One region of the Mesorhizobium sp. AA22 genome, then DNA from elsewhere that is predicted to be linked to it. Evidence: predicted binding sites of a transcription regulator. Region 1 holds the regulator's gene; the other holds the start of a gene.

Region 1 (14,808 bases):
GCTTGCGATAGACGGTGTCGAGCCAGACGGCGACGACCAGGACGGCGCCGACGACGACGCTCTGAAGCGGTGAATCGATACCGAGCAACACCATGCCGGACTGCAACGACTGCATCAGAAGTGCGCCAAGCATGGCGCCGAGCACCGTGCCGGAGCCGCCGGCCAACGACGTGCCTCCAATGACCGCGGCCGCGATGACCAGCAACTCGTCCAGCGTACCCAGTGCATTAGTCGACGCATTGAGGCGGGCCGAAGCAATCGCCGCGCTGATCGCGGCCAGAACGCCCATGATCATGAACACCTTCATAGTCACCCAGCGCGTGTTGATGCCGGCGAGTTCCGCCGCTTCCGGATTGCCGCCGATGGCAAAGACATAGCGGCCGAAACGGGTGCGGCTGGTGATGAAGGTCATGACGATGCCCACAGTGACCGCGATCAGCACCGGTATGGCGATGCCATGGGCGATAAACAGCCCGCCTTCCGGGACGGTGATGCCGGTCCGCTGGGCGTACTGGCGAACGATGCCGATCGGCCAGGGATAGGAATTGGCGATCCAGACGGCGCCGAGGATGGCGGCGCAAGCGACAACACCAAGCACGGTCTCCGCCCAGACGGGACGCAGCGGGAACTTGAACCGCTTGCGCTGCGACCGGCCGTTGAGCAGCATCAAGGCGACGGCCACACAGGCGAGAATGCCGACGATCCAACTTGCGGTTGCCCCGATGGAGCCACGCGGCCCGCCACCCATGAGCTGAAAGGTGGCGTCGAGCGGCGCGACGGTGCGCCCGCTCGTCATCAGCCACGCCATGCCGCGCCAGATCAGCAGGCCGCCCAGCGTCACGATGAAGGCCGGAACCTCGAGATAGGCGATAATGAAGCCCTGGAGCGCGCCAATCATGAGGCCGAGCACCACGCCGGCAGCCAGTGCGATGATCCATATCCAGGGATTTCCAAGCTGGAACCCCATGACCCGGATGAGGAATTCGGCCTGCGCGACGCCCATCACCATGCCAATCACGCCTTCGACGGAGCCGACCGAAAGATCGATGTTGCGCATCACGATGACCAGCACCATGCCGGTCGCCATGATCGCGACCGAGGAGGTCTGCACCGACAGGTTCCAGAGGTTGCGCGGCGTGAGGAAAAGCCCGCCCGACAGGAGGTGGATTCCAACCCAGATGACCAGCAGCGCGCCGACCATGCCGAGCATGCGTATGTCGAGCTCGGTTGCCTTGAGAAAGCGGCCGACCGGGCTGAGCTCGGATTCACGCGCCCGATCGGCGCCTGTATCGGCGGCCGGCGTGTTGGAAGTTGTGTCGGTCATGATGCCCTCCCACCGGGTTGCCGTCTGCCGCGGATGCCGGAAGCAGTTTGGAGTTATCCGCGAGAAGCGGAAAAACAATTCTTTTTGAAAAAACGCCGCGGTGTGAAGCCGCGGCGTTTCAGGCTTCTTGCGAAGGCCGGATCAGTTGCAGACCGGGAGCGTGCCCGTCGCCACGCCGGCGCAGACCTCTTCCTTCTTGATCCAGCCCGCGTCGATGACGACGTTGAGATTGTCCTTGGTGACGGCAATCGGCGTCAGGAACAGCGACTTGACGACATTGCCGCCCGGCGTGGCGAAGTCCTTGACGCCGGCAATATCTGTCATCTGCTTGCCGTCGGCCAGTTGCGAGGCGATCTCGGCGGCGTTCTTGCCGAGCTCGCGCGCGTCCTTCCACACCGATACGGTCTGTGTGCCGAGCGCGATGCGGTTCAGCGCGGCATGGTCGCCGTCCTGGCCCGACACCGGAACGGATCCGGCCAAGCCTTGCGCCGTCAGCGCCGCGACGACGCCACCAGCGGTGCCGTCATTGGCGGCAACCACCGCATCGACCTTGTTGTCGTTGGCGGTCAGGAACTGTTCCATGTTCTTCTGGGCGTTGGCGGGAAGCCAGCCGTCCGTATAGGCCTCGCCGACATTCTTGATCTTGCCGCTGTCGATGGCATCCTTGAGCACTTCCATGGAGCCGGCGAACAGGAAATCGGCATTCGGATCGGCGCCCGAGCCCTTGATGAAGACGTAATTGCCTTCCGGCGCCACCTTGAACACTTCGCGGGCCTGCATGCGGCCGACTTCCTGGTTGTCGAAGGTCAAATAGAAGACGTCCTTGTTCTCGATCAGCCGGTCATAGCCGACGACCGGAATGCCTTCGTCCAGCGCCTTCTGCACCGCCGGCCCGATGGCCGAGGCATCCTGCGCGAGGATGATCAGCGCGTTGGCGCCCTGCGAGATCAGGCTCTCGACGTCGGTCAGCTGCTTGCCGGGATTGGACTGTGCATCGGCTGAAATATACTTGTCGCCGGCGGCCTCGATCGCCGACTTCATGGCGGCTTCGTCAGTCTTCCAGCGCTCTTCCTGGAAGTTCGACCACGAAACACCGATGACCTTGTCCTTCGCCTGTGCGACCGACGCGAGCGTCAGCGACATGGCGACCCCCGCCAGAATGGCGGCTGTGAATCTATTCATGATATTCCTCCCTGCGCCGCGTACGGCGCGACCAACTGGCCCAAAGGCCTGCACAAAAGCTCTTTTTTTCGAGCCTCGAAAAAATACTGATCCAACGCCGAAGCACTGTCAACATGAATTCTGATGGAATTTTGGTGTCCTGTTGGCTTTTTTTCGAGCCTCGGAATAAACAATGACAGGTCCTTCTGCTTCTGCCAGTATTTGTCGGCCTGACGGCTTCCGATTCATGAGCGGCCGCGGCAATAGGGTAGGAAGCAAAACAATGTCGGTTGGGATCCGCCATGACGATTTGCGCCGGCGCAACCGGGCGATGGTTATTTCGGCCGTACGGCGCGCAGGCCAGCCGTCACGGACCGAGATCGCCGCAACCACCGGCCTCAGCCATTCGACCATATCGGCGATCTCTTCCGACCTGATCCACGAAGGCATCCTGGCCGAGAGCAAGGCGAGTGAGACCGTTTCGCTGAAACGTGGCCGGCCGCAGGTTGGCCTCAGCCTCAATCCGGAAGCCGCTGCGGTATTGGCCGTCGTGTTGTCGCTGAATTCGCTGTCGGTCGCTGTCATCGACTATGCCGGACAAGTGGTCGCCGAGGAACAGCGCCGGCTGGACACGCTGACCATGTCGCGCGACGAGCTGATCGACGAATGTGTCGCCATAGTCCGGCGCCGGCTCGAAGACCCCGACCTCGACGTCCAAAGCGTCGCCCGCATCGCGCTGGCGATCCAGGGTATTACCGATTCCCATGCGCGCGCCATGTTGTGGTCGCCGATCACGCCGCAGACGAACATCGCCTTCGCCGACATTCTGGAACGCGAGTTCGGCATCCCGGCCATTATGGAGAACGACTGCAACATGATGGCCGTGGCGCTGCGCCGGCGCGACCCGGATCGCTACCGCGACGATTTCATCGCCATCCTGCTCTCGCATGGCATCGGTATGGGGCTGGTGCTCAAGGGCGAGCTGTTCACCGGCACCCATTCCTCAGGCGGCGAATTCGGCCACATGATTCATCGGCCGAGCGGCGCGCTTTGCCGCTGCGGGCGGCGTGGTTGCGTCGAGGCTTATGCCGGCAACTACGCTATCTGGCGCAACGCGAGGCAATTGAGCGAGAACGCCGAGCCGGTCGCCGATGTCAGCGACGCCGAGATGCGGGCACTGGCGGCCCGGGCGCGCGAGACGGACGGACCGGAGCGCGAAGCCTACCGCAAGGCCGGCGAGGCGCTCGGCTTCGGGCTCGGCAGCCTGTTCGCGCTGATCGATCCGGCGCCGGTCGCCATGGTCGGTGCCAGCGCTGCCGCCTTCGACCTGATCGAGCCGGCCCTGCGCGAGGCCATCGCCCAGACCGCGGGCGGCCAGCATTCGGGTTCGATTTCCTTCGACACCGAGCCGAACGAACTGCCGCTGATCCGAGAAGGCTGCGCCATGCGGGCGCTGAGCTTCGTCGACCAAGAGATCTTCGCGCCGAGCATCCAGGCACGAGCCGGCTCGGTCGGAAAGAACGTGGCTTGAACTCGAAGGGAGGATCCCGGATCGCGACTTGGGGTGTGTTGAGATTCAGGTCAGGCCGAGTCGAGAATGGTGGGTTCCGAGAACCGGAGCGGAGCGTACTTTTGGGTACGTGAGCACCGGAAGCCCAGGAAGCCGGCGTTCGCAGGCCGGCACCACCTGGATATCAGCACATCCCTAGTCTTCCCTGATCGCATAGCCCGCGCCGCGGATGGTGCGGATGACATCGGGCATGCGACCATTGTTGACCGCCTTGCGCAACCGGCCGACATGGACGTCCACCGTGCGCTCGTCGATGTAGATCGTCTCGCCCCAGACATTGTCGAGCAACTGGCTGCGCGAGAAGACCCGACCCGGGTGCCGCATCATGAATTCGAGCAGCCGGAATTCGGTCGGCCCGAGCCGGATCTCGCTCTTCTTGCGATAGACCCTGTGCGATTCACGATCGAGCATGATGTCGCCGACCTTCAGCACGCTGGACAGTACTTCCGGCTTGGCGCGGCGCAGCAGCGCCTTGACCCTGGCCATGAATTCCGGTGTCGAGAACGGCTTGACCAGATAGTCGTCGGCTCCGGTGGAAAGGCCGCGAACCCGGTCGCTCTCCTCGCCGCGCGCGGTCAGCATGATGATCGGCAGCCGCTCGGTTTCGGGACGCACCCGAAGGCGCCGGCAAAGCTCGATGCCCGAAACCGCCGGCACCATCCAGTCGAGCACCAGAAGATCGGGCACGTTTTCCTGCAGCCGGATTTCGGCCTCGTCGCCGCGCGTCACCACCTCGACCTGATAGCCTTCGGATTCCAGATTGTAGCGGAGGAGGACGCCCAGCGGCTCTTCATCCTCCACCACCATGATGCGCGGCGCGATCATCGGCCGGTCACTCCTGTCATGTCGCCGGCGCCGACATCGTCGTTTCGTCGAGCTTCGGGCGATCCGCCGGCAATTGCTGCCCGGTCACGACAAAGTAGGCGTTTTCGGCTATGTTGGTGACATGATCGCCGATGCGTTCGAGATTCTTGGCGCAAAACAGAAGATGGGTGCAAGCGGTGATGTTGCGCGGATCCTCCATCATGTAGGTCAGGAGTTCGCGGAAAACCGCCGTGTATTTCACGTCGATCTTCTGATCGTCGGCGCGCAGTTCTTTCAAAGCGCCGGCATTGCGCGACACATAGTGCTCAACCACCCCGCGGAGCTGCACAAGAACGAGATCCGCCATCGCGTCGATACCGTGCGACAGATTACGCGGCGTGGTGCTCTGCCCGACTGCGCTGACCCGCTTGGCTATGTTTTTGGCCAAATCGCCGATGCGCTCGAGATCACCGGCCATGCGGATTGCGCCAACCACCGCGCGCAGATCTTGCGCCATCGGCTGCCGCTTGGCGATCAGCGTGATCGCACTGTCGTCGAGTTCGCGCTGCCGCGCATCCATGATCGCGTCGTCCGAGACGACACGCTGCGCCATCGCATTGTCTGACGCAAGCAACGCGCGGATCGAGGCTGCGACCATCGCGGCGGCGAGCTCGTCCATGTCGCGGATCAGCCTGTCGATGTGCTCCAGTTCCTCGTCGAAAGATGCGACGGTGTGTTCACCCATGATCCTGTCCTCGTGTTCGAAATTCGCCGCCGGACCGCTCAGCCGAACCGGCCGGTGATGTAGTCCTGGGTGCGCTTGTCGTCGGGATTGGTGAACATCTTGTCGGTTGCGCCCTCCTCGACCAGGTAGCCGAGATGGAACATCGCCGTGCGTTGCGACACGCGCGCTGCCTGCTGCATCGAGTGGGTGACGATGACGATCGTGTAGTTCTGGCGCAGTTCGTCGATCAGTTCCTCGACGCGGGCGGTGGCGATCGGATCCAGCGCCGAACAGGGCTCGTCCATCAGAATCACTTCCGGCGACACGGCGATGGCGCGCGCGATGCACAGGCGCTGCTGCTGTCCGCCGGAGAGACCGGTGCCCGACTCGAGCAGGCGATCCTTGACCTCGTTGAACAGACCGGCCTTCTTCAGGCTCGATTCAACAATGCCGTCCAACTCGGACTTGCTCCTGGCCAGGCCGTGAATGCGCGGACCGTAGGCGACGTTTTCATAGATCGACTTCGGAAACGGGTTCGGCTTCTGGAATACCATGCCGACGCGAGCTCGCAGCTCGACGACATCGATTTTCGGGTCGTAAACATCCTCGCCGTCGAGCGTTATCTTGCCGCTCACCCGCGCGATATCGATCGTGTCGTTCATTCGGTTCAGGCAACGCAGGAAGGTCGACTTGCCACAGCCCGATGGGCCGATCAACGCCGTCACCTGGTTCTCGCGGACATCGAGGTCCACGTCGAACAGAGCTCGCTTCTCACCGTAATGAACAGAGACCTTTTCGCCCTTCATCTTGATCGAAGGGGCATTGGTTCCGCTGCTCAGTTTCTGTTCGACGCCGGCTTCCGTCATGATGTTCATATCCTCTACCCCTTACCAGCGCCGCTCGAAGCGCCTGCGCAGTATCACTGCAATGGCGTTCATGATGACCAAAAACAGCAGCAAGATCAAAATCGCCGCCGAAGTCTTCTGCTGGAATCCAGCTTCCGGGAAATCCGCCCACATGAATATCTGCACCGGCAGGATCGTCGCGGGATCGGTAAAGCCGCCGGGAATGTCGACGATGAAGGCGACCATGCCGATCATCAGCAACGGCGCGGTTTCGCCCAGCGCATGCGCCATTCCGAGAATGGTGCCGGTCATGATGCCCGGCATCGCCAGCGGCAGGACGTGATGGAATACGGTCTGAACCTTGGAGGCTCCGATGCCAAGCGCCGCCTCGCGGATCGACGGTGGCACCGCGCGCAGCGAAGCGCGCGAGGCGATAATGATGATCGGCAGGGTCATCAGCGCCAGCACCATGCCGCCGACCACCGGGGCGGAGCGCGGCATGCCGAAGAAATTCAGGAATACGGCAAGTCCAAGCAGGCCGAAGACGATCGAAGGCACCGCCGCCAGATTGTTGATATTCACTTCGATCATCGTCGTCAGCCGGTTCTTGGGCGCAAATTCCTCAAGATAGATCGCCGCTGAAACGCCGATCGGGAAGGCGATGGCCAGCGTTACGATCATGGTCAGGAACGATCCGACGACCGCGCCCCAGACACCGGCCAGTTCCGGCTCGCGGCTTGCGCCGGTGAAGAAGAAGATCGAGTTGAACCGGCTTTCGATCAGGCCGGCGCTCTTCAGCGTGTCGAGCCAGACGATCATCTTGTCCGAAATCTTTCGCGATGCTTCCGGCGCCTCGATTACGCGCAGGAATGCCTGGCCGCTCGCGGCGGGCGCCGTGCTGTCCAGCGCCTCGATCACCGTGCCCTTAGCGATCACCATGCCGTTGGCCGCAGGTGACAGCGCGGTCAGCTTGACCGTGCCGCCATTGAACGCGACCAGCAGCGACGACGCGCCACTCGTCAGGGTGAGCATGCCGTTTTCGCCCTCGGCCGCACCATGGCCGCGCGCCAGCGCCAGCATGGCATCGTCGCCGAAGGTCAGATCGATGTCGCCGCTGGTTTGCGAAGGCGTGACGCTTGTCGAAATCGCTTCGTCCGAACCGACGTCGGCAAGCAGACCCTTGAGATAGAGGTCGGCAAAATCGTCAAGTGGAACCGCATAGTCCACCGTTCCTCCGAGCATCCCCGGATCAGCCGCAATATCCTTGCGCAGGAACACGCCTGTGCCGGTGGAAATCAGTCCGCGCAGCAGGCGCTTGTCCTGGCGGCTCGTCACATCCGGAAATTTTGCCGTAAGCGCTTCCTGAGCGATGGCGTCGTAATTCACTTCGTCGAGTTTCGCCGGGTCGACCTTGGCCGCCGAAAGATCGATCGGCAGCGTCACATAGTTCTGCCGCAGCGCCGGAATCGCCTGCGTGACGATCGTCGACAGGAGCAGCACAAGGAACAAGCCGGCCAACGCAACAGCTGCGGCGCCAAGCCATTTGAACCACGTTTCCGTGCGGTAGCGGCCCTTCAGCCGCGCCTTCGCGGCATCGTCGGTATGAATGCTGACCGGCCGTCCGACGGCGCCCAATGACGAGATCGCATCAGTCATATTGCTCTCGGTATTTCTGGACGACGCGCAACGCGACGATGTTGAGGGAAAGCGTGATGCAGAACAGCACCAGGCCGAGTGCGAAGGCTGCAAGCGTCTTGGCGCTGTCGAACTCCTGGTCGCCCACCAGCAGCGTCACGATCTGCACGGTCACGGTTGTGACCGCTTCGAGCGGGTTGGCCGTGAGGTTTGCCGCCAGGCCCGCCGCCATGACCACGATCATTGTTTCGCCGATTGCGCGGCTGACGGCAAGCAGCATCGCTGAAACGATGCCCGGAAGGGCAGCAGGAAGGACCACCTTGCGGATGGTTTCCGACTTGGTCGCGCCGAGGCCGGCGGAACCGTCTCTCAGGGATTGCGGAACGGCGTTGATCACATCATCGGAAAGCGAGGAAACGAAGGGAATGATCATGATACCCATGACCACGCCTGCGGCGAGCGCAGATTCGGACGCGACGTTGAGGCCCAGGCTTTCGCCGATACCGCGGAAGTAGGGCGCAACCGTCAGCGCGGCGAAGAAGCCGTAGACGACGGTCGGAATGCCGGCGAGGATTTCCAGAACCGGCTTTGCGACCGCGCGGACGCTTTTGGAGGCGTAATCCGAAAGGTAGATCGCAGCCATCAGCCCGATAGGCGCAGCCACCAGCATGGCGATGAAGGTGATGAGCAACGTGCCGGCAAAGAGCGGCACCATGCCAAAAATGTCCTCGTTGACCGCCCCGGCCTCCGCTCCCGCGCCGGTGAAGGCGCTCTGCGGCGACCAATGCGTGCCGAACAGGAACTTGTAGAACGGCACCTGTTGGAAGAACCGCAGAGACTCGAAGATGAGCGACAGGACGATCCCGATCGTCGTCAGGATCGCGACCACCGAACAGGCGATCAGGAATGCGCGAAGAATGCGCTCGACCACGTGGCGCGCCCGGTAGGCCTGTGCGATGCGGGAATAGGCCCAGTAAAATCCGGACGCGGAAAGCACGAGCGCGACGGTCCAGATGATCCAGGTGCTGGTCGCATGGACCGATTTGTAGGCGGCGGCGGCCGCCTCTTTCGTGGGATCGGCGAAGCCGACAAGCCCGCCAAAGGCCATCGCGCGAGCGTCGCGGATGAAAGCTTCGACCTGCGGGACGCCCATTCCCGACAATTCGGTGGAGAAGCGGTCGGCAATGATCGACGATTCAATTCCCGGCGTGACCAGCGACCACAACACGATCGCAAGCAGCGCGGGACCGGCAGCAAAAAGCGCCAGAAACATGCCATGTTGGCCGGGCAGCGAATGCAATCGCGCGACGTCGCCATTGACACTGGCAATGGCGCGTCTCCGGCCGATCAAATAGGCCGCAGCTGCCAGAACCAACAGAAGAACAACGAGATAACCGACCATGATTCAGGACGTCCCCTCGACCGCCGGTCATTCACCGGCTCAAAGCACGGGACCTTGGTCCCGCGCTTTGGGCTTTAGAGCATGAGGGTCAGAGCGGATATACGCCCGGACCCCGAAACCTCAGGAACCCATGCCCTTCAGGGCCTTGGCGTTTTCGGCCCACTTGGCGCGCTCGGCGTCCGGCAGCGGGATCAGGCCCTTGTCGGCCAGATAACCATCAGGACCCCATGCACCTTCCGAGGTGTACTCGGCGATGAATTCCTGCATGCCGGGGATGACGCCAACATGCTCCTTCTTGGCATAGACATAGAGCGAGCGGGAAACGCCGTAATCGCCGGATGCGATGTTCTCGAAGGTCGGCTCGACGCCGTCGACTTTATGGCCCTGCAGCTTGTCGGCGTTCTGGTCAAGGAACGAGAAGCCAAAGATGCCGAAGGCATTGGGGTTGGCTTCCAGCTTCTGGACGATCAGATTGTCGTTTTCGCCGGCCTCGACAAAAGCGCCGTCTTCGCGGATCTCGCCGCAGCCCTTTTCATTAGCCGCCTTCACTTCTTCCTGGCAGGCCGCATCCATGACGAGTTCGACGAACGCATCGCGCGTGCCGGATGTCGGCGGCGGGCCAAGCACTTCGATCTTTGTCGCGGGAAGCGACGCATCGACATCCGACCAGTTCTTGTAAGGGTTGGCGACGACCTTGCCGTCAACAGCGACGTTCTTGGCGAGCGCCTTGAAAATCTGTTCCTTGGTCAGATCAACGACAGTCCCCGCCTTCGAATTGGCCAGTACGATGCCGTCGAAGCCGACCTTGATCTCGACCGGCGTCACGCCGTTTGCCTTGCAGGTCTTAAGCTCGCTGTCCTTGATGGCGCGCGAGGCATTGGTGAAGTCGGCGGTATTCTCGCCGACGCCCTGGCAAAACAGCTTCATGCCGCCGCCGGTGCCAGTCGACTCGACGACCGGGGTCTTGATCTTTCCGCTCTGGCCGAGCTTTTCAGCGACAGCCGTCGTGAAGGGGAACACTGTGGACGAACCGACGATTTGAATCTGGTCGCGCGCGGCGGCATAACCAGCCGACGCGGCGAGCGCAAGCGCCGCGGCCGACGCCGTAAGGAGGAAATTTTTCATGTGGCCTGCTCCTGTTCGGAAAATGGTCTCTCGGCGCCATTCCTTCGGCGCCCGCTGAGGCCAATAGGCCCCGATTATTACAGTCACATGACAGTTTGATGTCAGCCCGGTAACCGCCGCACAGCCATGTCGAAAAGGAACGGACGCGGGTCTCGCCGGCACAGCCGCGGTTTGCCGCTGGAATCAGCAGCTTGCACGATTTGCGGCCGGCATTTGCCCTCGACGGGCGAAAATAATTGGCGCCGAAAAAGAAAATCCGGGCGGGAGCGCGTTGCATGCGGCCAAGGAGGTCATGGCCGCGCCATCGCCGAAACAGGTCCGTTGGGGTAAATCTGACCCTGTTTCTTGCCGGCGGTCGCTGCTCCCGCCCGTAACTGGAGGAGCGGAACTCGAATGCGCTTATTGTCCCAACCGGACGCACGCTTTGATATGGTGCGATCGCACCATAGTCTTGTCCGCAATGCCTCGCCGAATCGGCTGAACTCTACGGACTGACGTGGCTATCCCGCGTTGCACTGGATTTCTCAGTCCGCGCCGACCTTTCGAGCAAGACGCCCTGGGGCTGATGGGCTTGGGCAGGTCATCGTCCATGCCCGCCCTCCAGTCGCGCCAGGGACGCTGCGGCACTTTTGATTTTGCGCATGATCCCCGGCGAAATCGATTCCGATTCTCCGGGTCATGCGCTAGCCTTGCCCGCAGTGTATTCCGACGGTTGTCGGTAGAACCGAAGCCGCGTTATAAATCCCGCAAGGGTGTTGCTGATGTTGGGACGGATCCTGCCTTTTTTCCTGTGCCCGATGCTGCTGTTGGGGAGCGGCTGCTCGCGCAGCTACGACGGCACCGTCGTCATTCCAAGGCCCCTCGATGTCCGGCGGTTCTGGGACAGGCCGCCGCAGCAGGCGCAAGCCGAACAGCCGCAGTTGCTGCAGACCGATGTCTTTCCTGTGGCGCCCGAAACGCCGCAAAGAGCGGCGGCCGGCAGAATCAGCACCCCCGTGGCGCGGAGAAGGCAAATCACCAGGATTTCCAAAGATCCGACGCCGTCATCCGAGCCGGCAAAACCGCTCACCTGCAGGAACGTCAGTCAACCCGGAAAACGGGTCCGCATGGTTTGCGAATAGCCAGCCGGCATTCAAACGGTGGCAGCTAAAAAGATGCGTCCTAAACACGTGCTGCGCACCTGACGCAGCGGTTCGGTCACACGCGCACGCGACCGCCGAAAGCATGTGCTGACCGGTGGGTTTCGGGTTGCGCGATCGGCGTTACCGCCGCCACGTTGAAACCTTATCCCGCCCTCGACGTTAACGGCTATTGCAGCGCCGCGCGTACCTTTGGACGCACAAAACACGTTGTAGCGTTTTGATTTGGCTCATGGTCCTGAACCGAAGGCAAGCGGGGCAGAGATTGATCCCGATCTTTCTGGTGATGCGCTGGATGGTCAAAGGAGACGGCACACATGTCGATTCACTTCACGGTCTCGGACCTGACCAGAAATCTGTTTCACTCGCCCAGAAATCTGTTTCACTCGCTGAGACTTGACCATGAGCGCGCGCCGAGACCTCTCAGCCCTGAGCAAAGTCTTTTGCTGGAATGCTACCTGGCCGGCCAGATTCCGGAATCGGCCTGGAGCGACTACGTCTTCGAGGCGCCGGAGTTGGCGCGCCATGTCAATGCGAGACGCGGGCAACACTGATATCTCGTGGACCGGGATTCGGGTCCGATCGCTTGAGATGCCGCCACCCCGATGTTTGAAGGCTTGACACCCGACGACAAGTCAGGCCGCAGTTTCCCGGGGACAATAGCCGTTGAAACAAAAAGGCCGGCACATAGCCGACCTTTCCTTCCACCTCGACTGCGCCAGTACATCCGTGGTCGCGAGTTGGAGGTGAATTGCCGATCAGTAGATAGGGATTTGGTTAACGAATCCTTAACCGACGGAAGCTGCTCATCGACGCGTCATGGTCAATCTGATCTGCGTTTTCGTGATGAGTGCGGAAAGTCGTCTTTAAATGCGGCACATATTATTAATCGTTGTGAACCAATGTGTTAGCGTGTGAAGCATGCCTAAGTAACTATCGTATTCTGGAAGTCAATTTATGGCCGTACTTGGCGCCCTCCCTCCCGACGTTCTCTGTCGACCAATTCGCCAAGCTGATTGGGAAGGAGTGGTCGACTGCCTGTGCCGGGGCTTTCCGGAGCGTGACCGGAGTTACTGGATTCAGGCGCTGACACGTTTGTCGCAACGGCCTGCCGTCGCCGACTTCCCACAATACGGCCTGGCTTTGGAGAAGGCTGATCGGATCGTCGGCGTTGTGCTGACCCTGTATACCCTTTATCCGGGGCAGGAAGGCGACGAAGTCCGCTGTAACCTTTCAAGCTGGTCCGTCGACGCGGAATTCCGTCCCTATGGCGCCAAATTGGTTACGACGCTTCTCAAGCGCAGGGACGTGACCTACACGAATATTTCGCCGGCGCCCGCAACGTTAAAAGCCAACTGGGCGCTCGGCTTTCGCCCCTTCTCCACCGGACAATTTGCCTTCTTGCCGGCTTTTAGTTCGGCGCAGCGGTCATGTCGCGTGCTTGAAGCTCGTCCCGATCTTTCCGAAATGGCGATGCTGCCGGACAGTGAGAGATACATACTCTCGGAACACGCCGCGCTGGGCTGCCTGTCATTGATTTGCATCTGCGACGGAGCAGCGTTTCCTTTCATACTAATGCCGCGCCGGATATTGCGCGGTCTTATCCCATCCTATCAGGTCATCTATTGCCGCTCCCTCGCGGATTTGAGCCGGTGCGCCGGTGCTGTGGGACGCTTTCTCTTGCGAAGCGGCTTCCTGCTGTGCGTCGTCGACGCCAAGGAGCCGATTGCAGGTCTGTTCGGGTGGTACCGCCCCAACAGGGGGCTGAAGTACTTCAAGGGTCCCAGACCACCCTCGCTCGGAGATCTGACGTTCACCGAGCTTGTGATGTTCGGTCCGTGAACGCCAAGCGCAACGCCGCCCCCGATTTGCAGCAATGCCGATGCCTCTGGCCTATCTATCCGGCGGCCGGGCGGTGTCTCGGCCTATGACTGCAGCCCTGTCGCCTGAGGGGCAAGCTCGATGCGCTCAACGCAGTCAGCCAAGACGCCTCACGCCTCGGCCTGCGACTTCACATAGGCGATATAGCCGCGCACGTCGGCGGCCGGCTCGGCATAGGCTTTGCCGAGCTTCTTCTCGATCGCCGCCATGTACTCCTTCGCCCATTGCGGCAGCGTATAGTCGATGACGGCCAGGAATTCGAGCGTCGCGGCCAGGCGAATGTCGGCGATCGACGGATTCTTGCCGCCGATGAACGGCTTGCCGTTCCTGAAGAAGCTGTGAAAGACCTCCAGCGGCTCGGCTATCGCGGCTATAGCGGCCTTCTGGGCTTCCGACTTCTTGTCGGGATGAGCGTCGCTGTGGCCGACCTCGCCGGCATATTGTGGGAAGTTCAGCGCAGGATAGGTGGCGCGCGCCACATAGGGGTAGAGCGTGCCGATCAGGTAGAACATGGCGCTGTCGATCATTGCCCGCTTGGCCGGCGCCTTGGGATATAATTTCTCCAGCCCATGCTTGTTGGCGAGATACTGCATGATGGCGCAGCTTTCCCACAGGACGCCTCTCGGCAAGCCCTTGTCCTCGATCATCGGCGTCAGATGCGCCGGGTTTCGCGCCATGTACTCAGGCGAGCGTGTGTGGCCCCATACGTCGGTCTCGGAATGGTCGAGCCCGGCCGCGCGCGCAAACACCCGAACGCTCATATTGTTGACGCTCGGCTTCAGCATGCTGAGCGTCAGCCCGGCTTTTTTCGCTGATTTCGCTTTGGCCTTGGCCGCGGGCTTCGCGGATGCCTTGCCTGCAGGTTTTGCGGCGGCTTTCGTTGCCGACCCGGCGGAAGCTTTCGGCGCCTTGGCCGCAGGCTTTGTCGCCTTGGCAGCTGGCTTTGTGGCGGCCTTGACAGCCGGCTTCTTCGCACTCTTCGTTGTCGTCTTTGCCATTATGGTCCTCCCTCGGGTTGCTGTCGTCAGTATGGATTTTTCGGCGCGCGGTCCTCCGACAAGGTCGCGCGGGAGCGCTCGACAAGCGCCTGGATCGCGTCGGCGAGATGCACTTCGGCGATTGCGTAGTCGCCGCGCGCGACGCGAAGCTTATGCGCCTGCATCAGCACGTCGGCATGGGTGAAGCCCGCCGGCGGCTC
Region 2 (14,808 bases), 260 kb from region 1:
CTGTCTCGATGTGCTGCGCCAGGCGCCGCTCGACTGCATCCTGCTCGCCAGCCGCTATTCGCTGCTCGACCGCACCGTCGAAGCCGAATTGCTGCCGCTTTGCCGGCAACGGCAGACCTCGCTGATCATCGGTGGCGTCTTCAATTCCGGTATCCTGGCAACGGGCCCGGTACCGGGCGCCCATTTCGATTATCTGCCGGCCACCGCGGACATTCTCGGCCGCGTCGGGGCGATGGAAAAAATCGCCGCCGAAGGCGGCTATCCGCTTGCAGCGGCGGCGTTTCAGTTCCCGCTGCACGAGCCTGTTGTCGCTTCTGTGCTGACGGGCACCGCCAAACCGACCAATCTGGCGCGAAATCTCCAACTGCTCGACATCCAGGTGCCCGAAACCGAATTCGCCAAATATGATCGTTACACGGTCGTACAGAAACTCGGCTAACGCGCTGCGGCCTTCGCCCTCGTCGGTTAAACGGCGGACGGCGCAATCAGGAGGCGTAACAATCGGACGCCCCCAAAAGAATGAATATTCCACCTTGACTGGTTGGTGGAATTAATATTCCATACCTTTCGAGAGGATCTGTAGGGTTTGGCAATGAGATCGGTCTAGCCATAAGGAGACCGATGCGAAACACCGCTTGCGTCGACCCAACCTATGCACTATCAAAATGCGGTAAATGTTTTTTATTGATAAAGTTCTGTTTGGACAGCGCCCATCCAAACCGAGCTTCAGCAACGTTCACCGGGCGACTTAGGGAGGAAGCCTTATGAAATTCGTGACCAGCATTCTCAACCGCCGCGCATTCGTGGCGCTCGCCGCCGCCTCGATGCTTGCCGGCGTGTTGCATTCGGCGCCAGCTTCGGCGGCGGACGTAACCATTCCGATCATCGTCAAGGACACCACCTCTTTCTACTGGCAGATCGTCCTGGCCGGCGCCCGCAAAGCCGGCAAGGACCTCGGCGTCAATGTGCCGGAACTCGGCGCCCAGGCAGAGACCGACGTCAACGGCCAGATCTCGATCCTTGAAAACGCCGTCGCCGGCACCCCGGCTGCCGTCGTCATCGCGCCGACCGAAGCCAAGGCGCTCGGCAAGCCGATCGATGAGGCAGCCACCAAGGTCAAGATCATCGGCATCGACTCCGGCGCCGACTCCAAGGCCTTCACCTCGTTCCTGACCACAGACAATATCCAGGGCGGCCGCGTCGCCGCCGACGGGCTGGCGGCCGCGATCGGCGAAGCCAATGGCGGCAAAATCGAGGGCGACGTCGCCCTGATCACCGCACTTCCGGGCGCTGGTTCGCTCGAACAGCGCGCCCAGGGCTTCAAGGAGCAGCTTGCCGCCAAATATCCCGGCCTGAAGCTTGTTGCCGACAAGTACGCCGACGGCCAAGCCACTACCGGCCTCAACATCGCGACCGACCTGATAACCGCCAATCCGAACCTCAAGGGCATCTTCGCCTCCAACCTGATCATGGCGCAGGGCGTCGGTCAGGCGATCGCCGAGAACAGCCTGGCCGGCAAGGTCGGACTCGTCGGCTTCGACAGCGACGAGAAGCTGATCAAGTTCCTCAACGACGGCGTCATTTCGGCTCTCGTCGTCCAGGATCCGTACCGGATGGGCTATGACGGCATCAAGACGGCGCTCGCGGCCTCGAAAGGCGAGAAGGTCGAGGCCAATGTCGACACCGGCGCCAACCTCGTCACCAAGGCCAATATGAAGGATCCGAAGATCGACGCGCTGCTCAATCCGAAGCTCGACTGAGCACCGGCAGGTGCACCGTTTCCGGGGCCTCGTTGCCCCGGAAACACCCTGAAAGTGGTTCGAAATCAGCCGGCTTCAATACCCTTGACGATGCGACCCGGCCAGCATCGCTACGTGCCAATCGTGAGGCCAATCTGGGAGGATTGTCATGACATCGACGGCGCAGGAACTGCATCCGGCCCCAACGCTGGAACCGGGCAGGACGATCCTCGAACTCAAGGGCTTGGAGAAGCGATATCCCGGCACGCACGCGCTGAAGCCGGTTAACCTCGCCTTCAAGGCCAGCGAAATCCACGCCATTGTCGGCGAGAACGGTGCCGGCAAATCCACCCTGATCAAGCTGCTGACCGGCGTCATGCCGCGCACCTCCGGCGACGTCATCTGGGAGGGCAAGCCGGCAGCGCTGGCGACGCCGCATGAGGCGATGGCGCTGGGCATCAATGCTGTGCATCAGGAGGTCGTTCTGTGCCGCCATCTCACTGTCGCAGCCAACATGTTCCTCGGCGAGGAGGATTCCCGCTTCGGCATCCTGCAGCAGCGGGCCATGGTCAGGGAAGCGCAGAAGATCATCGACGATCTCGGCTTTGATCTGCCGGCGCATGTCGTGCTAGGTGACCTGACCATAGGCCAGCAGCAGCTGATCGCCGCCGCCCGCGCCACCGTGCGCGGCACCAAGTTCCTGATCTTCGACGAGCCGACTGCCTATCTCACCCGGAAGGAAGCCGACCAGCTGTTCACGCTGATCCGCCGGCTGAAGGGCGAAGGCGTCACCATCATCTACATCAGCCACCGCATGGAAGAGGTGTTCGAGCTCGCCGACCGCGTCTCGGTGCTGCGCGACGGCACGCTTGTCGGCACCAGGAACATCGCCGAAACCAACGACGCCGAGCTGGTCAAGATGATGATCAACCGCTCGATCGAGCAAGTCTATCACAAGGAGCATTTTACCCCGGGCGCGACGCTGCTCGAAGCCCGAAATCTCTCCGGCAAGGGCTTCGAAAATGTCTCGATGACGGTCCGTGCCGGCGAAATCGTCGGGCTCTACGGCCTGATCGGTGCCGGGCGCAGCGAGTTCGTCACCACGCTTTACGGCCGTCATCGCAAGTCGGCCGGCCAGATCCTCTGGGAGGGCAAGGCGGTTCAGGTCAATTCCGAGCATGACGCTATCAGGCTCGGCATGGCGCTGGCGCCGGAAAGCCGCCGCGACCAGGGCCTCTGCCTCAACCTGCCGGTCGGCCTCAATCTCAATCTGCCGATCTACAAGCGCATCTCCAGCAATCTGCTGATCTCCAGCGCACAGGAGAAGACCGAGGCGGATCGCCAGATCGCCAATCTCAGGATCAAGACACCGACGCGCAACGCGCTCGCCTCCAGCCTGTCCGGCGGCAACCAGCAGAAGATCGTCATCGGCAAGTGGCTGGCGCACGGCGCCAAGCTGTTCATCTTCGACGAGCCGACAGTCGGCGTCGATGTCGGCACCAAGGCCGAGATCTACCGCCTGTTCAGCGCGCTTTTGTCCAATGGCGCCGGCATCATCCTGATCTCGTCCTATCTGCCCGAGGTCTATGAACTGGCCGACACACTGCATGTGTTCCGGCGCGGCAAACTGGTGGCCACTCATGGTTTCCGCACTGCCGACCATGAGGAGATCCTCACCCAAGCGCTGGCCGAGAAACAAGAAAAACCGGGAGGACAGATATGAGCACCGAGGCGATCCCGGCCGAAAGGCCGAAACGCAACTACAACGCCCTGTTCGGGCTGACACTGCTGGCGCTGTTGGTATTGTTGTGGGTCATCCTGTCGGTGGCGACGCCGAGCTTCGCCTCTGCCAACAACATCTCGAATCTGCTGCGGCAAGGTTCGATGATCGCCATCCTGGCAGTCGGCCAGACCTTCGTCATCATCACCGGAGGCATCGACCTTTCCGTCGGCGCCGTCGTCGGCTTCGCCACCGTCATCGTGGCGATGTTGATCAATGCCGGCGTGCCGATTTTCCTCGCCATCCTGATCACCTTGCTGGTTGGCGTCGCCATCGGCATGTTCCATGGCTTTGGCATCGTCAGAATGGGCCTGCCGCCCTTCATCATCACGCTGGCGACGCTGACATCCTTGCGCGGCATCGGCCTCTTGATGACCAACGGCAACTCGATCTCGATCAACAACGATGCCTTCCAAATGTTTTCGCGCAGCTCGTTTCTCGGCGTCCCCAATCTGTTCTGGATGGTGATCCTCGTCGGCATCCCCGCCTACACCTTCCTGCATCACAGCCGCTGGGGCCGGTATCTGTTCTCGGTCGGCTCCAACGCCGAGGCATCGCGTCTGTCCGGTGTCAACGTCCAGCGCACCATCTACATGGCCTATACGCTGTCGGGCCTCTGTGCGGCTTTTGTCGGCGTGCTGCTTGCCTCGCGCATCGGCATCGGCAATCCGACGCAGGCCGAGGGCTGGGAGTTGCAGGCGATCGCCTCGTCGGTGATTGGCGGCACCTCGCTGTTCGGCGCCGTCGGCTCGGTGCACGGACCGCTGCTCGGCGCCTTCATCCTCGCCACCATCAACAACGGCGCCAATCTCTTGAACGTCAATGCCTTCTGGCAGCGCATCATTACCGGCGTGCTAATTATCGTCATCGTCTATTTCGACGGCCTGCGCCGCCGCGGCAAGTAGACCATATTAACAACCGCCGGCCCGGCGCTAGCGGGGCCGGCGGTTTCATGAACAGACTGGATTGAACTATGAAAGCCGTCGTCTGCCGCTCGCCCGGTGAGCTTGTTCTGGAAGACCGCCCGGCGCCAGGCACTCCGCCCTCTGGCTGGGCGCTGGTCGCGGTTAGTCATGTCGGCATCTGCGGCACCGACTATCATATCTTTGAGGGCAAGCATCCGTTCCTCGCTTATCCCCGCATCATGGGCCACGAGGTTTCCGGCACTGTGATCGAGGCCGGCGAAGGCGTCGATCTGGCCGTTGGCGAACCTGTGATCATCAATCCCTATCTCGCTTGCGGCAAATGCATCGCCTGCCGGCAAGGCAAGCCTAATTGCTGCGTCAGGATCGAGGTGCTCGGCGTCCACCGCGACGGCGCCATGTGCGAACGGATCCTGGTGCCGGCGCAGAACCTCTACCCGGCCAACGGCCTGTCGCTGGCCGACGCCGCCGCCGTCGAGTTCCTGGCGATCGGGGCGCATGCCGTTCGGCGCTCGCTGGCGCAGCCCGGCGCGCGCACGCTGGTCGTCGGCGCCGGGCCGATAGGGCTCGGCACGGCGCTGTTTGCCCGCATCGCCGGTCTCGACGTGAAGCTGCTCGACATGAGTGCCGAGAGGCTGGGTTTCGCCGCAAGGGAACTCGACTTTGCCACCCTCGACGGCTCGAAGGGATCGGCAACCGATCTGGCGCGGGAGGCGACTGACGGCGAAGGCTTTGACGTGGTTTTCGACGCCACAGGCAACACCCAGTCAGTCCAGTCGGCTTTCGCCCATGTCGCGCATGGCGGAACGCTGGTCCTGGTCAGCGTCGTCAAGGACGACATCGTCTTTTCCGACCCCGAATTCCACAAGCGCGAGATGACGCTGATCGGCAGCCGCAACGCGCTGCGCGCCGACTTCGACCACGTCGCCGCCTCGATCCGCGACGGCGCGGTGCCGCTGGCAAAGCTCGTCACCCATCGCACGACGCTTGGCGACACACCGCGCGACCTCGGCCGCTGGGCGCATGAGAAATCCGGCCTGATCAAGGCGGTCATTCAGGTCGGATGAGACCGGGATAGACGCGCTCCTACCTACCGCGCCGACAATTTGAGCTCGACGCGCTCAGCCGGAAAACGCGTTTCGGCGAACTGGATTGGCTGGCCGTCCGGCGTGACATTGACCGCGACCGTGACCAGCACGATGGCGCCGGACTGCAGATCGAGATCGGCGAGATCGGCGGCATCTGCGTGGCGCGCCGACAGCACTGTCGATTGCCTGAGATAGTCACTAATGCCGAAACGCTGGAGCGAGGCGGTCACCGATCCAGTTTCCGCGATAGCGGCCTCGATGCCTTCGAAGCGTTTCGCATCGAACCAGCCGGTGGCACGCGAGACCGGCTGTCCGTCGGCTTCGCCGCGCGTCTCAAGGCGTATGACATTCGAACTCTTGGCAAGCCCCAGCCCTTCGGCGACGCGCCGGCTGGCCGGCTCGACCGCCGATTCGAGCAGCACGCTGCGGCGCTCCGTCGCCTGCCCTTGCAAGCCCTCCGAAAAACGGGTGCGGGCGCCGATCGGATAGGACAGCCGCTTGCGCAAAAGCACGAAAGTGCCGCGCCCCTGTTCGGCCCTCAGCACGCCATCCTGCACCAGTGCTGCGATGGCGCTGCGCACCGTATGGCGGTTGACGCCATAACGCTCCGCCAGTGCAATCTCCGGTGGCAGCGCGGCATTCTCGGCAAAGTCGCCGATGGCGATCGAATGCAGGATCTGGTCGGCGATCTGCCGCCACAGCGAGACGCCGCTGCGCCGCTCTATGCTGCTGGCAATCTGTTGCCCGATCATCTCTTGCCCCGATCTTTTTCGCCCTGTCATCCATCCGTCATGGACACGCTTTAGAGAATAGGTATAATTTGTATAATTGTCTACATCATTATACAAATTCGGAACGAGAAGGAATGGCTGCCATGCGAGGACAGGAAGCGCGCGATCAGGCTGAGCGCAAGGCCGTCATGGCGACGCTAGCGCAATCGACCGGCGACGATATCGTCCGCCTTTGGAACGCAGCCGGCCTGCCTTCGGAAGCAGAACTCCTGCGCGGTCCCGAAACCGGCCTGGTCACCGTGCGTGGCCGCATCGGCGGCGGCGGCGCACCATTCAATGTCGGCGAGGCGACGGTCACCCGCGCTACCGTCCGGCTCGCATCCGGACAGGTCGGCCACTGCTACGCGCTCGGCCGTGACAAGCAGAAAGCGAAACTGGCGGCGATCGCCGACGCACTCTGGCAGGATCCTGCCCTGCGCCGCGAGGTCGAGACAAAACTCATTGCGCCGCTGCAGGCCGCACTTGCCGGCGCACGTGAACGGCGGCGCGCCGAGACGGCGGCAACGAAGGTCGATTTCTTCACCATGGTACGCGGAGAAGACTGATGGACATCGCAACGCAAGCGATCGAGGGCGGCTTTGCCGATCCGGTGTTCGACGCCCAGACGGTGTTCCGCGCCGTGATGGATGCGATGGCGCGGCCAGGCACCCTGGAGCCCCTGCCGATCTTTGCCCGCCCGCCGGCGCCACTGTCGGCCACCGCCGGCGCCATCGCGCTGGCGCTGTGCGACAACGACACGCCGCTCTGGCTCGACCCCGTTTTGCAGGCCCCAGCAGCGGTGAAATCCTGGCTCGGCTTCCACACCGGCGCGCCGCTGGCCAATACGCCGGCCGACGCGCATTTCGCGCTGATCGCCACGCCGGCCGAGATGATGTCGCTCGATGGCTTTTCGCAGGGCACCCAGGACTATCCCGACCGCTCCACAACGCTAATCCTGCAGGTGAGCGATATCGTTTCAGGCGCCCCTCTGCTGCTCGAAGGTCCCGGCATCGAAATGACTGCAACCATCGCGCCGGCGCAGATGCCGCGCCATTTCGTCGAGCAATGGAAGCAGAACAACCAGCGCTTTCCGCGTGGCGTCGACATCATCCTTGCCACCCCCGACGGCGTTGCCTGCCTGCCGCGCACGACGCGCATCAAGACGATGGAGGCGTGATATGTATGTCGCGGTAAAAGGCGGCGAAGCGGCCATTGCCAACGCCCACTCCCTGCTCGCCGACCGCCGGCGCGGCGACCGTTCCGTGCCGGCGCTGCGCCTCGACCAGATCGTCGAGCAGCTGGCGCTCGGCGTCGACCGGGTGATGAGCGAGGGTTCGCTCTACGACCGCGAGCTGGCGGCACTCGCCATCGTTCAGGCGCGCGGCGACATGATCGAGGCGATCTTCCTGGTTCGCGCCTATCGCACCACGCTGCCACGCTTCGGCTATACCAAGGCGATCGACACCGGCGCGATGCTGGTCGAGCGGCGCGTTTCGGCGACCTACAAGGATCTTCCTGGCGGCCAGCTGCTCGGCCCGACTTTCGACTACACTCACCGGCTGCTCGATCCCGAGCTCGCCGCGGGCGGCGATGTCGCCGAGCCGCTGCAGCGTGCCAGCGAGGCGGAAGCCATGCCGCGCGTCTCCGCGATCCTCGCCCGCGAAGGCCTGATCGAGCCTGATGGCGACATGCCGCAGGATCATGTCCCCGGCGACATCACCCGCGAGCCGCTGGAATTCCCGATGGCGCGCGACATCCGCCTGCAGGCGCTGTCACGCGGCGACGAGGGTTTTCTGCTGGCGCTCGGCTATTCCACCCAGCGCGGCTATGCCCGCAACCATCCCTTCGTCGGCGAAGTTCGCATCGGTGAGGTCGAGCTGGAACTCGATGTGCCGGAGCTGCCCTTCGCGGTACCGCTCGGCTCCGTGCGCGTCACCGAGTGCCAGATGGTCAACCAGTTCAAGGGCTCGGCCAAGGCGCCGCCGCAATTCACCCGCGGCTACGGCCTCGTCTTCGGTCAGAGCGAGCGCAAGGCGATGGCCATGGCACTGTGCGACCGGGCGTTACGCGCTTCGGAATTCGGCGAAGACGTCGTCGCCGCTGCCCAGGACGAGGAGTTCGTCATCTCGCATTCCGACAATGTCCAGGCGACCGGCTTCGTCGAGCATCTGAAGCTGCCGCACTATGTCGACTTCCAGGCCGAGCTCGACCTCGTGCGCCGCATGCGCGCCGAGCATGACGCCCGCGAAAACGCAGGCAAAGTCGAAGAGAAGAGGCAGGCTGCGGAATGACTTTAGTTAGCTCCACCGCCATGATCTCGTGGGAATGGCCGCTACACCCCTCCGGATCCGCCGTAGCCGCTACTGCCGCCAACGGTTTCGCCATTCGCGCCTTCCTTCGGCGCAGGAAGAACCATTCTTCGAAGGACAAAGGCAACCACGCCGACAAACACCAGCAACAGGATTCCGATGTGCATCCATCCGGTTGGAGTCATCTGAGCCTGGCCCTTCTTCCGTGTCTTGGAAGTCAATTCGGTAGCACACAGCGGAAGCGATCGCCATGACCGACATCGCCACTTACAACTTCGCCTATCTCGACGAGCAGACCAAGCGGATGATCCGCCGCGCGATCCTCAAGGGCATAGCCGTTCCCGGCTATCAGGTGCCGTTCGCCTCGCGCGAAATGCCGATGCCTTATGGCTGGGGCACCGGCGGCGTCCAGGTCACGGCTTCGATCATCGGCCCGGAAGACGTGCTCAAGGTCATCGACCAGGGCGCCGACGACACCACCAACGCGGTTTCAATCCGTGCCTTCTTCAAGAAGGTCGCCAATGTCGCCGTCACCACCGAGACGGCCAAGGCGACCATCATACAGACCCGCCACCGCATTCCCGAACATCCACTGAGCGCGGGCCAGGTGCTGGTCTATCAGGTGCCGATTCCCGAACCGTTGCGCTTCCTCGAACCGCGCGAAACGGAAACGCGCAAGATGCATGCGCTGGAGGAATACGGCCTCATGCATGTGAAGCTCTACGAGGACATCGCCAGGCACGGCCGCATTGCCACTACCTATGCCTATCCGGTCAAGGTCGAGGGCCGCTATGTGATGGATCCCTCGCCGACGCCAAAATTCGACAACCCAAAGATGCACCGCTCGCCGGCCCTGCAACTGTTCGGCGCCGGCCGCGAAAAGCGCATCTATGCGCTGCCGCCCTTCACCGATGTGGCCAGCCTCGATTTCGAGGACCATCCGTTCGAGGTGCAGACCTTCGACCAGCCCTGCGCGCTGTGCGCGGCCGAGAACGTCTATCTCGACGAGGTCATCCTCGACGACCATGGCGGCCACATGTTCGTCTGCTCCGACACCGACCATTGCGAGAAACGGCGCGAAGGAGGCCATCGCGGCCGTCTTGCGCCCGAAACGATGGAGCCGGCGCAATGACCGACGAACCACTGCTGCGCGTTTCCGCGCTATCCAAATTCTACGGCTCGCGTGTCGGCTGCGAAAACGTCACATTCGACCTTTGGCCGGGCGAGGTGCTGGCGGTGGTCGGCGAATCCGGTTCCGGCAAGACGACGCTGCTCAACTGCCTCTCGACCAGATTGCTGCCGAGTTCCGGCACCGCCAGCTACCGCATGCGCGACGGCCAGTTCCGCGAACTCTACCGCATGAGCGAGGCCGAGCGCCGCTTCCTGATGCGCACCGACTGGGGCTTTGTCCACCAGAACCCCGCCGACGGGCTGCGCATGACGGTGTCCGCCGGCGCCAATGTCGGGGAGCGGCTGATGGCGGTCGGCGACCGCCACTATGGGAAAATCCGCGCCACTGCGGTCGACTGGCTGTCACGCGTCGAGATCGACGAGGACCGCATCGACGACGAGCCGCGCGCCTTTTCCGGCGGCATGCGCCAGCGCCTGCAGATCGCCCGCAATCTCGTCACCGGGCCGCGGCTGGTGTTCATGGACGAGCCGACCGGCGGCCTCGACGTTTCCGTGCAGGCGCGTCTGCTCGACCTGTTGCGCGGGCTGGTCACCGATCTCGGCCTTGCGGCAATCGTCGTCACCCACGACCTCGCAGTGGCACGTCTGCTGTCGCAACGCATGATGGTGATGAAGGACGGCCGCGTCGTCGAAAGCGGCCTCACCGACCGCGTGCTCGACGATCCGCGCGCGCCCTACACCCAGCTCCTTGTTTCTTCCATATTGCAGGTGTGATCATGGCAACCCCGCTTGTCGTTTCCGATGTCGCCAAGAGCTTCACCATGCATCTGCGCGACGGCATCAAACTGCCTGTCGTTACCGGCGTGTCGTTCTCGATCAGATCAGGCGAGTGCGCCGTGCTCGGCGGCCCTTCCGGCGCCGGCAAGAGCTCGATCCTGAAGATGCTTTACGGCAACTATGCGGTCGACGAAGGCCAGATCATCGTCCAGCACGAGGACGCGCTCATCGATCTCGCGACGGCGAGCCCGCGCACCGTGCTTGCCGTGCGCCGGCTCACGATCGGCTATGTCAGCCAGTTCCTGCGCACAGTGCCGCGCGTCTCCGCCCTCGACGTCGTCGCCGAACCGCTGGTCGAGCGCGGCGAGGACCGTGAAGTTGCGCGCGGCAAGGCGCGCGCCTTGCTGGGGCAGCTCAACCTGCCGGAAAAGCTCTGGATGCTGCCGCCGGCGACCTTTTCCGGCGGCGAACAACAGCGCGTCAACATCGCGCGCGGCTTCATCACCGAGCACCCGATTCTGCTGCTCGACGAGCCGACCGCCTCGCTCGATGCCAGCAACCGCGACGTGGTGATTGCGCTGATCGCGGCCAAGAAGGCGGCCGGCGTCGCCCTGCTTGGCATCTTCCACGACCACGACGTGCGCGAGGCGGTAGCCGACCGCGTCATCGACGTGACCGCTTTTGCCGCCGGAAAAATCGCCGCGTGACCCGAAAACTGTCGGAAACGCCGCTGGTCCACGAAACGGCGGAAGTCGAGAACTCGACGCTCGGCCGCTGGACCGAGATCGCCGAACGCTGCCGGGTTTCGGAGAGCACGATCGGCGACTATTCCTACATGATGCAGAACTGCGGCGTCTGGTGCGCGACGATCGGCAAATTCGCCAACATCGCTGCCAGCGTGCGCATCAACGCCACCAACCATCCGACCTGGCGGCCGACGCTGCACCATTTCACCTATCGTGCCTCGGACTATTGGGACGACGCCGAGCACGAGAGCGAATTCTTTGCCCAGCGCCGTGCCAGGCGCGTCACCATCGGCCACGACACCTGGCTTGGCCACGGCTCGACCATCCTGCCCGGCGTCATCGTTGGCGATGGCGCGGCGGTCGGCGCCGGCGCCGTGGTATCGAAGGACGTCGCGCCCTACACCATTGTCGGCGGCGTGCCGGCGAAGCCGATCCGCGAACGCTTCGACCGCCACACGGCGGAACGTTATCAGGCACTCGCCTGGTGGGATTGGGACCATGCCCGCCTGCGCGCCGCGCTCTACGATTTCCGCGCCCTTTCGGCGGAAGCGTTTCTGGAAAAATACGGCGGCTGAAGGGGGTGAATGGTGAATAGAAAGGCCTTCACCAGCCTCTTCTGGCTGCCACCGTACCATTCACCATTCACGGCGCGCCGCCCAAGCCCGTGGGCGGTAACAAAACTGACATCAATCCGACACCGCAGGTTCATGGCGTTGCGCTAGCGATGGTTAACAGACCTTCGAAACGCGACTGGACTGGAACTTGCCTATGTCAGCAACCTCAGCCACGCTCGAAATCCGCGGCGTCACCCGCCGGTTTGGCAAGAACACCGCCGTCAGCAATGTCGATATCTCGATCCCGCACGGTCAGATGGTCGGCATCATCGGCCGTTCCGGCGCCGGCAAGTCGACCCTTTTGCGCATGATCAACCGCCTCATCGATCCGAGCCAAGGGTCGATTTTCTTTGAAGGCGCCGAAGTCTCCAGCCTGCGCGGCTCGCTGCTCAGGCGCTGGCAGCGCGATTGCGCCATGATCTTTCAGCAATTCAACCTGGTGCCGCGTCTCGACGTGCTGACCAATGTGCTGCTCGGCCGGCTCAATCACCGCTCGACGATTGTCAATCTGCTCGGTGTCTTCTCCCGCGAGGAACGGGCCGAGGCGATAGCGGCGCTCGAGCGTCTCGACATTGCCCGCACGGCGCTGCAGCCGGCCGGCACCTTGTCCGGCGGCCAGCAGCAGCGCGTCGCGATCGCCCGCGCCATGATGCAGCAGCCGAAGGTTATCCTCGCCGACGAGCCGATCGCCTCGCTCGACCCGCTCAATGCCAAGGTGGTGATGGATTCGCTGCAGGACATCAATCTGCGCGAAGGCATCACCGTCGTCACCAATCTGCACACGCTGGATACTGCGCGCACCTATTGCAACCGCATCATCGGCATGGCTGCCGGCACGGTCGTGTTCGACGGCCCACCCGAAGATCTCAACCGTGAGGCGGTGCGCATGGTCTACGGCGCCGACAGCAATGGCGGTGAAATCTCCGAGGCCATCACCTCGACCAGCGTCGCCATCAAGCAAAAAATCGCCGCATCCGCAGGACCGCTCGAGCCCGCACTTCCTGGCTACTAGTTCCATGATCCCGACAAGTGGATACCGGTATCCAGAAAGGATCATGGACAAACAAAAGAGCGCCTGGATCGCCAGCCCGCGTCAAGGGCGCTGTCAAAATTCGAACGCTACCGGCGCGATGCCGGAATCAACAGGAGAGACGCGAAATGTTTAGAAAGATACTTTTCGGTGCCGTTTCCATCCTCGCCATGGCGATGGGCGCGGTCCAGGCACAGGACCTGAAGGAATTCCGCGTCGGCATTCTGGGCGGCGAGAACGAAGCCGATCGCCTGCGCAACTATCAGTGCTTTGCCGACCACATCAAGGAAGTGCTGGGCGTCGGGAAAGTTTCGCTGTTCCCGGCCGCCGACTACGACGGCGTCATCCAGGGCCTGCTCGGCGGCACGCTTGATTATGCCGAGCTCGGCGCTTCCGCCTATGCCAAGATCTATCTCGAAAACAAGGACGCGGTTCAACCGATCCTGACGACGATCCAGACCGACGGTTCGACCGGCTACCATTCGGTCATGGTCGCCCGTGCCGATTCCGGCATCAAGACACTCGCCGACATGAAGGGCAAGAAACTCGGTTTCGCCGATCCCGATTCGACTTCTGGTTATCTGATCCCAGTCACGTCACTGCCCAAGGACATCGGCATGGATGTGAAGAGCTACTTCGCGTCGACCGGTTTCGGTGGCGGCCATGAACAGCTTGTCCTTGAAGTCCTGAAGGGCACCTTCGATGCCGGCACCACCTGGGCCTCCGGCGTCGGCGATTTCAAGGACGGCTACAGCTCGGGCAACCTCCGCAAGATGGTTGACAAGGGCGTGCTCAAGATGGACGACCTCGTCGAATTGTGGCAGTCGCCGATGATCCCGAACGGCCCGTTGGTCTTGCGTACGTCCATCGACGCCGGCGCCAAACAGAAGATCACCGATTTCCTGACCAAGCTTCCGGAAACCGATCCGGCCTGTTTCTCCGCGATACAAGGCGGCGACTTCAAGGGCTATTCGCCGGTCACCCCGGAATTCTATCAGGCAATCATCGATGCCCGTAAGGCGAAGATCGGCTCGTAAGTAAACTGCCACAACGCCGCCGGGGCCATGTGCCGCCGGCGGCGTTGCCGCATCAGGGGCCGGGGATCTATCGATGAGTGCGACCGATGTTTACCGCGCGCCTGCGCTTTCACCGGAGGCAGCCACAGTCGAGCGGCACTGGCGCGACCTCGCCGCTCGCCGGCGCTTTTACACGATCGGTGGCTTGGCTTTCCTGTTTCTTGCACTCTCTGGCTCGCTCTGGTTCGCCAACGAAACCAACGCCGGAAAGTTCTTCGACCGCCTTCCCTACATCGCCGACTTTTTCACCGAATTGAAACCGCGCGACTGGTTCGACCCGGTGCGCGCGCTGTTCGACCGGCCTTCCCCCTATGACGATGGCAGCCTCAAGTTCGACTACCCCGAAGGTCGGGTCTACCTGACCCAAGGCATCTACATTCCGGAGTATTTCCACCGGATGATCGAGACGCTGAACATTGCCCTGTTTTCGACGCTGGTGGGCTCCACATTCGGTTTCCTGCTCTGCTTCCTGGCTGCAGGCAACATCACGGCCAGCCGCTGGCTCCGCTTCACCACGCGCCGCTTCCTTGAAATCGTCCGCGCCTTTCCGGAAATCGTCATCGCCGGCTTCTTTCTGGCGGTCTTCTCGCTTGGACCGATTCCGGCGATCCTCGCGGTCAGCATCCACACCGTCGGCGCGCTCGGAAAAATGTTCTTCGAAGTGGTCGAAAATGCCGACATGAAGCCTGAAGAAGGCTTGCGGGCTGTTGGCGCCAACTGGATCGAACGGGTGTGGTTCGGCATCGTGCCTCAGGTCCTGCCCAATTTCATGAGCTACTTCCTGCTCCGCTTCGAGATCAATGTGCGCGCTTCGACCATTCTCGG

What was found. Region 1 encodes PhoB, which activates phosphate uptake and scavenging genes when phosphate is short. Its sites were predicted from a motif close to TGTCATNNANCTGTCAT; they were not measured.
Region 2: phnC (phosphonate ABC transporter ATP-binding protein) is a predicted target of PhoB. The motif match lies at 11,945-11,961, and genes of this name have one in related genera.

The regions. Positions count from the first base shown of each region.
Region 1 covers NZ_CP048406.1:1,373,751-1,388,558, reverse strand. Annotated here, with positions in the region: gene A9K68_RS06705 (sugar ABC transporter permease) at 1-1,324, opposite strand, end outside; gene xylF (D-xylose ABC transporter substrate-binding protein) at 1,466-2,506, opposite strand; gene A9K68_RS06695 (ROK family protein) at 2,769-4,016, shown strand; gene phoB (phosphate regulon transcriptional regulator PhoB) at 4,191-4,880, opposite strand; gene phoU (phosphate signaling complex protein PhoU) at 4,897-5,604, opposite strand; gene pstB (phosphate ABC transporter ATP-binding protein PstB) at 5,643-6,458, opposite strand; gene pstA (phosphate ABC transporter permease PstA) at 6,471-8,084, opposite strand; gene pstC (phosphate ABC transporter permease subunit PstC) at 8,077-9,465, opposite strand; gene A9K68_RS06665 (PstS family phosphate ABC transporter substrate-binding protein) at 9,586-10,590, opposite strand; gene A9K68_RS06660 (hypothetical protein) at 11,352-11,711, shown strand; gene A9K68_RS06655 (hypothetical protein) at 12,047-12,283, shown strand; gene A9K68_RS06650 (hypothetical protein) at 12,687-13,571, shown strand; gene A9K68_RS06645 (glutathione S-transferase family protein) at 13,721-14,608, opposite strand; gene A9K68_RS06640 (VOC family protein) at 14,635-14,808, opposite strand, start outside.
Region 2 covers NZ_CP048406.1:1,632,290-1,647,097, reverse strand. Annotated here, with positions in the region: gene A9K68_RS08000 (aldo/keto reductase) at 1-439, shown strand, start outside; gene A9K68_RS07995 (ABC transporter substrate-binding protein) at 765-1,760, shown strand; gene A9K68_RS07990 (sugar ABC transporter ATP-binding protein) at 1,909-3,462, shown strand; gene A9K68_RS07985 (ABC transporter permease) at 3,459-4,424, shown strand; gene A9K68_RS07980 (zinc-binding alcohol dehydrogenase family protein) at 4,493-5,509, shown strand; gene phnF (phosphonate metabolism transcriptional regulator PhnF) at 5,533-6,282, opposite strand; gene phnG (phosphonate C-P lyase system protein PhnG) at 6,405-6,866, shown strand; gene phnH (phosphonate C-P lyase system protein PhnH) at 6,866-7,477, shown strand; gene A9K68_RS07960 (carbon-phosphorus lyase complex subunit PhnI) at 7,479-8,591, shown strand; gene A9K68_RS07955 (alpha-D-ribose 1-methylphosphonate 5-phosphate C-P-lyase PhnJ) at 8,860-9,741, shown strand; gene phnK (phosphonate C-P lyase system protein PhnK) at 9,738-10,514, shown strand; gene phnL (phosphonate C-P lyase system protein PhnL) at 10,517-11,224, shown strand; gene A9K68_RS07940 (DapH/DapD/GlmU-related protein) at 11,221-11,838, shown strand; gene phnC (phosphonate ABC transporter ATP-binding protein) at 12,032-12,889, shown strand; gene phnD (phosphonate ABC transporter substrate-binding protein) at 13,036-13,944, shown strand; gene phnE (phosphonate ABC transporter, permease protein PhnE) at 14,018-14,808, shown strand, end outside.